Regions from separate parts of the Halomonas sp. ATBC28 genome, predicted to be linked through region 1. Evidence: predicted binding sites of a transcription regulator. Region 1 holds the regulator's gene; each other region holds the start of a gene.
What was found. The regulator sigma-54, encoded in region 1, starts transcription at its own class of promoters, with help from an activator protein. The targets are predictions, from matches to a motif close to TGGCACNNNNNTTGCTNT.
Positions count from the first base shown of each region.

Region 1 (2,270 bases):
ATTCTGCTCGATGAGCCTTTTGCGGGCGTTGACCCCATCTCGGTAGGTGAGATTAAAACCATCATTCGTGCACTGAAACAGCGCCATATCGGCGTGCTGATCACCGATCACAACGTGCGTGAAACACTAGACATTTGCGATATCGCCTATATCGTCGGCGATGGGCAAATCATCGCCAGTGGCTCGCCCGCCTCGATTCTCACCAACCAAAAAGTAAGGGATGTGTATTTGGGCGCCGATTTTCGCCTGTAATGTTTTTGCCTTAATTGCCCCTAAATAGCGCTTTAAAACAACTTTACGACCAATGGCATGCTTATTGCACTTGCGCCAAGCACTCACTCGCACTAGGGTGGAGCATTCTGATTAACGAGTGGTTCTCAGATGGTCATGAAAGCTTCTCTCCAACTGCGTATCGGCACACAGCTGACCATGACGCCCCAGTTGCAGCAGGCCATTGCGCTGCTGCAACTCTCTACGCTGGATCTTCGTCAAGAAATTCAGCAGGCCCTCGATGCCAATCTCATGCTGGAGCAGGAAGATGAATTTAGTGAACAGGCTGTCAGCGAGCCTAAGGAAGAAGAGTGGTCAGAGAGCATCCCTACTGAGCTCTCGGTAGATAGCGACTGGTCAGATACCTATCAAGATATGGGAAGCCAGGGGGGCAGCAGCAGCGAAGGCCCCGACTTTGAGCGCCAGGCAGCCGGGCAGAGCCTTCATGGCCACCTGCTGTGGCAACTCGCCATGACCGATTTTAGCGCTCGCGAGCAGCTTGTCGCGGAAAGTTTAATCGACGCGCTAGACGCCAACGGCTACCTGACCCAGCCGCTCAACGACATCCGTGAAGGGCTTCGTGCCCAGGGCATTGACGGGCTAAGCCAGCGCGAAGTGGAAACCATTCTACTCAAGCTCCAGCAGTTTGAGCCGACCGGCATATTTGCCCGTGACTTGCGTGAATGCTTGATGCTGCAGCTCGCCGCTCTCCCCGATGATACGCCACTGCTGGTTCCCGCCCGCCGCTTGGTGCGGCAGTTTCTCGAAGCGCTTGGCAAAGACGATATGCGTCTGCTGAAACGCCGTCTAGGGCTCGACGACGAACAGCTGGCCGATGTCATCCTGCTTATTCGCAGCCTAGACCCACGCCCAGGCAGCGCCTACGGCGACACCGATGACAGCTATGTCACCCCCGATCTAGTCGTCCGCCACGATAATGAAGGCTGGCATTTAGAGCTCAACCCCGAGGCCCTGCCACGGCTGCGCATTCAGCCCGACTACGCCAGCTTGATTAAGCGTGCGGATAAAAGCGATGACAACCAGTTTCTCAAAGAGCACTTGCAGGAAGCGCGCTGGTTGATCAAGAGCCTCTCTAGCCGAAACGATACGCTGCTGCGTGTTGGTCGCGAGATCATTACCCGCCAGATTGGCTTTTTAGAGCACGGCGAAGAAGCCATGAAACCACTGATACTGGCCGACATTGCCGAAGCCGTGGAGATGCACGAGTCGACTATTTCACGGGTAACGACGCAAAAATATATCCATACACCCCGTGGTGTGTTTGAACTCAAATACTTTTTCTCAAGCCAGGTGAGCGGTCAAGATGGCGACAGCCACTCCAGCACCGCCATCCGTGCACGACTCAAGAAACTGATTCAAGAGGAGCCGCCCGGCAAGCCGCTTTCAGACAGCCGCTTAGTGACGCTATTAGGCGAAGGAGGGATTCAAGTGGCGCGTCGTACGGTGGCGAAATACCGTGAAGCCATGGGCATTCCCTCTTCCAGTGAACGGCGTCGTTTGCGCTAACTTCGTTAACGTTTCAGGGAAACTCTCGACAAGGGCTTTGCAACGCGGCAAAAAGGGTTACAATCGAAGTACAGTCCGATGGATAAGGAGCACGTCAATGCAAGTAAATATCACTGGTCATCACGTAGAACTGACTGACGCCTTGCGTGACTATGTCAACGAGAAGCTTGAGCGTGTAGAGCGCCATTACGACAATATAACTACGGTGCAAGTCACCTTATCAGTGGAGAAAGAGCGCCAGCAGGCCGCCTGTACGCTGCACGCCGCAGGTGCTGACTTACATGCGGAAGCCCTAGACAGTGATATGTACGCCGCTATCGACGCACTAGCGGACAAAATCGACCGTCAACTCGTTAAACACAAGGAAAAAGCACAAGCTCGCGCCCAAGGCGCCGGTGTGCGTTAATTCAATGACGTTGGAAACCATACTCCCCCCGGAACGCGTTCTGTTCGACGTCCCCGGGGGCAGCAAA
Region 1 is NZ_VCQL01000006.1:165,759-168,028, reverse strand. It holds gene lptB (LPS export ABC transporter ATP-binding protein) at 1-252, shown strand, start outside; gene E0L35_RS08750 (RNA polymerase factor sigma-54) at 382-1,797, shown strand; gene raiA (ribosome-associated translation inhibitor RaiA) at 1,895-2,203, shown strand; gene E0L35_RS08740 (PTS sugar transporter subunit IIA) at 2,208-2,270, shown strand, end outside.

Region 2 (2,270 bases), on a different contig from region 1:
CTGCTGCATTAGTGTTTACAAACACCTGAGCCACGTTGTTAGCAGAATCGACAGCCGCAAGTTTAAGCTCGGAACCGCCATTGAAACCGAACCAGCCCATCCACAGAATGAAGGTACCCAGCGTTGCCAGCGGCATGTTGGCACCGGGAATAGCGTGGATAGAACCGTCTTTACCGTATTTACCTTTACGTGGGCCTAGCACGATCACACCCGCTAACGCAGCCGCCGCACCGGCAAGGTGCACAATGCCGGAACCCGCATAGTCAGAGTAGCCCACTTCAGACAACCAGCCGCCACCCCAAGTCCAGTAGCCAGACACCGGATAGATAAACGCGGTCATTACCACAGCAAAGGCCAGGAATGCCCACAGTTTCATACGCTCAGCGACGGCACCCGACACAATTGACATGGCGGTTGCCACGAACACGACTTGGAAGAAGAAGTCAGAACGCATGGAGTAGTAGGGCGCGTCATCGCCGCCTGCGGTAACCGCATCCACACTGTTTTCAGCGCCAATCAAGAAGCCCAGATTGGGCAGGAAGCCGCCAGCGCTGCTGGAGTACATGATGTAGTAGCCCACCAGCAGATACATGGTGCAGGCAATGGCAAACAGCGCGATATTCTTGGTCAGTATCTCAGCGGTGTTTTTGGAGCGTACTAAGCCCGCCTCTAACATGGAGAAGCCTGCCGCCATCCACATGACGAGCACACCGCAAATTAGAAAGTAGAACGTATCGAGCGCGTAGCTCAGATCAGTCAACTCATTCATTGTAAGTTCCCCGTTGAACTATAGAAATGATCCGAAAAAGCAGCGTTAAACGGCGTCTGCACCGCGCTCGCCTGTCCGAATCCGAATAACGTCTTCAAGCGGTGTCACAAACACCTTGCCGTCACCGATCTTGCCGCTGTTAGCCGCACTACAGATTGCATCCAATACGCTCTCCAAACGGGCGTCGTCTACGGCCACTTCCACTTTTACCTTGGGTAGAAAGTCGACGACGTACTCCGCGCCACGATACAACTCGGTATGCCCTTTCTGACGGCCAAAACCTTTAACTTCAGTGACCGTAATGCCCTGAACGCCGTTGTCGGCCAATGCCTCACGAACGTCGTCGAGCTTAAATGGCTTGATGATAGCGGTGATGAGTTTCATCCCGGATCTCCCCTGCTGGATAAGTCCTGCTAGATTGGTAGCGGCACAGCCGCCAGAATAAGCACCTGAACCGATAATGCGCATACTGTGCCAGCTGACTTTTTTTTCTTAAAAGTCAGTTGATTAGCCGCTACCAAAAGTAATCTTCAGGGCTAAATCCGAGCAAAGCCATTGTCACACCACCGCTATTGCACCAAAAAAGAGCGTAAGCAAAAGTAGCCTGCTCTATTTCGATGCACACCCTGGGTTAAGCAGTAAAAGCACGCGATACATGCGAATTCGCCAACTGTTGCGTATCCTTACCGGTAAGCAATATTTAAAGCAGGTTTATCTAGGAGAGAACGATGGCGCCTCAAGACCGTATTAGCCGCTTGGCCCAGCAGATTGGTGACCGTTTACAAAACGCCTCCCAGGCGCCAGAAGATATTCAAAAGGGCGTGCAGCAAGTCGTGCGTGGCGCCTTCGACCGCCTGGAGCTTGTCTCACGGGAAGATTTCGACATTTTAATGGATGTACTGCAGCGCACCCGTTCGCGGGTAGAGGCGTTAGAGCGCCAAGTCGCTAACCTTGAAGCAGCCGTTGATGCCTCCGCGCCAACGACGTCCACGCCGCTCGAAGCTGAAGCCCCACCAGTTCCAGAGCAGCATGCGCCGGAATCAGATGCAGAAGACGAGAAGAATAAACCCGCTTAACGTTCAAGCTTCATTAGCAGCAATAGGGAAATGGCCTATTGCTGCGCGCACCGCAAAATAAATACGAATCACTATCGTTGACTTTGTTTTTCGTGGTGATACTCTCCGCCTTTGATTTTCTTACCGTCTGCGGATTGTTCACTATGCACGCCCTGTCACTATCAAACCTATCTGTTGCAAAGCTGCCTTTTGCAAAGCCTTTCTTTTCGCCGTCGTCTGTTTCAATATCTGGGCTTGTTGGCACCGGCCTGTTACTGAGCTTCTCCAATGGCGTTTTCGCCCAAAATACTGCGTCTAGCGCCGACGAGACCATGGTGGTCGTTGGATCGCGCACTCCTAGTCAGATCAGTCAAATTCCCGGTGCTGTATGGGTAATTGACAAAGAGATGCTGCAACAGCAGACCCGCAATGGTGCAGACCTAAAG
Region 2 is NZ_VCQL01000002.1:114,674-116,943, forward strand. It holds gene E0L35_RS02530 (ammonium transporter) at 1-769, opposite strand, end outside; gene E0L35_RS02535 (P-II family nitrogen regulator) at 815-1,153, opposite strand; gene E0L35_RS02540 (accessory factor UbiK family protein) at 1,498-1,845, shown strand; gene E0L35_RS02545 (TonB-dependent receptor) at 2,157-2,270, shown strand, end outside.
Region 2: E0L35_RS02535 (P-II family nitrogen regulator) is a predicted target of sigma-54. The motif match lies at 1,229-1,246, and genes of this name have one in related genera.

Region 3 (2,270 bases), on a different contig from region 1:
CTGCACAAACAGGCTGAACACCAGCATGATACCTATCGCTAGGCTTAATACGTGCATCTGCGAAAACGCTACCAACGCAATACCTTCGCAAACCAAGGCAATAAACAGCCAGCGAACGCGTCCTTTCAAGCCCCCTTGCTTAGCGAAAAGATCCGAGAAGACGCCGCCTAAAGTACGCGCAAAAATATTCATTAAACCAAACAGACCGGCAATCAGACCCGCGGTGGCCAGGGTAAGATCAAACTTATCAAAGAAGTAGATGGCGGCAATATTGTTGATCGTCAGTTCCACGCCAAAGCAGAGGCCATAGACAACGAACAGCGCCCAAACACGAATATCCTTGGCGGCGGCTAGAAAGCTTTGCGCGGCACCATTTTCTCCTGAAGCTTCAGGCAATTCGCCGCGTGCGCGCAGGTCGCTGAAGTTGCCGTTGGGGGCATCCTGGGTAAAGAACCAGTAGCCAATGCCGGTAAAGAACATCACTACACCAGGCACCATCATCGCTAAACGCCAGCCAAAGGCTTCGTTAACGCCCAGCATCAGCATGCCCGAGAAGATTAGTGGCATCAGTATCTGCGTGGTGCCACCACCCAGGTTTCCCCAACCTGCGCTAGTAGCGTTGGCAGTGCCGACCACATTGGGGGCGAACATCATCGAGGTGTGGTACTGGGTAATCACGAAGGAGGCACCAATGGCCCCAATGGCTAAGCGCGCCAATAGAAAGGTTTCAAAGCTATCGGCCAAGCCAATGCCCATCACCGGAATAGCGCCTAATATCAGTAGCCCGGTATAGGTTTTACGCGGGCCGATGCGGTCACACAGTACGCCAATTGCAAGGCGCACAATTACCGTAATCGCTACCGAAGCGATAATCGTATTGCCGATTTGTGTTTGAGTCAGTGAAAGGTCTTCTCGAACAATCGCCATAAGAGGGGCGATGCCGAACCAGCCGAAGAAACAGATATGAAACGCGAACCATGAAAAGTGGAAAGCGCGCATCTGAGGAGTCGAGAAGTTAAGCAGCCGAATGCGGTTGGCTTTGTTGCGTATGTCCATGGGATGGCCTCACGGGGCATAAAACGAGTTAGTCGCTACGCAACGCAAACAAGTTAGCGCGTTACGCAAACAATTGACGAGAACATGCCTTCACCGTTGAAGGTCAGGTTCGACGCACTCGTACCCGACTGGGCCTGGTCCACGCCTACCACCACTGGTAGGAGTTATGCAGGTAGTTTGCCAGTTGAATATTTATTGCTAAAAATCAATATCTTAATTTATTTTTGTTGTGCGTGTTAGAGATGAGTGATCAAGTCTATGCTGCATGATTGGGCATGCAACGCCGATTTTGCGGCATCTTGGTGCTAGAAGGGTGCAATGGGCGGACTGAACGTGCAGCCATTATTCATGTAAATAGACGGCATCAATATCCAGTGTGGAGTGGCTACCAATCGCTTCAAAGTGTTCGCTTAACCAACGTTCAGCGGCAGCTTGTCCCTGCTCGAAAAGATGGCATAGAAAAGGCCACTCAGAATTGGATTTGCTGGAGACAGAGAGGCCCTCAAGTGCCTGCTCGCCGCTAATGCGGTGGAACAACGCCTGCTGGTAGCAGTTTTCAATGCCTTGCTCATCGAGGGTATGCTTAAGCAGCGCAATCATACGGATCTCTTTAATCAGTGCTGAGTTAAAGGTGATCTCGTTGAGGCGATTCATAATGGCCGATGCCGAGGTGGGGACTTCGTTACGGCTGATTGGGTTGATTTGTATCAGCAGAATATCCCGTGCGCTGCACTCCTCCATGAGAGGAAACAGGGCGGGGTTACCCATGTAGCCACCATCCCAATACGCTTCGCCGTCGATCTCCACTGCTTGGAATATAAAGGGCAAGCAAGCGGAGGCCATCACCGCGTCAACGCTCATCTCTTCACGGCGGAACACCCGCTGTTTACCCGTGCGTACGTTAGTGGCCGCGACAAACAGCTTAAGCTGTTGGCATTGCCTAACCCGCTCGAAATCAATATGTTCGGCCACGATATCGCGCAGCGGATTTATATTGAGTGGGTTGAGTTGGTAGGGGGAGGCCACACGGCTTAATAGGTCCATCGCAATAAAACCGGGCGAGTGATCCAGGCTCCAGTTGCCGGTCAATATGTCCAAGGGAGAGCGGCGGATGGGGCTGGCCATACCCGCGCGACTCACCGCTTGCCAAAAGTCGTGCAGTGCTTGCCGAGCGGTCTCTTTATCGCCTCTTGTGAGCGCATCGGCCATTACCA
Region 3 is NZ_VCQL01000005.1:5,365-7,634, forward strand. It holds gene E0L35_RS06555 (NarK family nitrate/nitrite MFS transporter) at 1-1,056, opposite strand, end outside; gene E0L35_RS06560 (patatin-like phospholipase family protein) at 1,399-2,270, opposite strand, start outside.
Region 3: E0L35_RS06555 (NarK family nitrate/nitrite MFS transporter) is a predicted target of sigma-54. The motif match lies at 1,222-1,239, and genes of this name have one in related genera.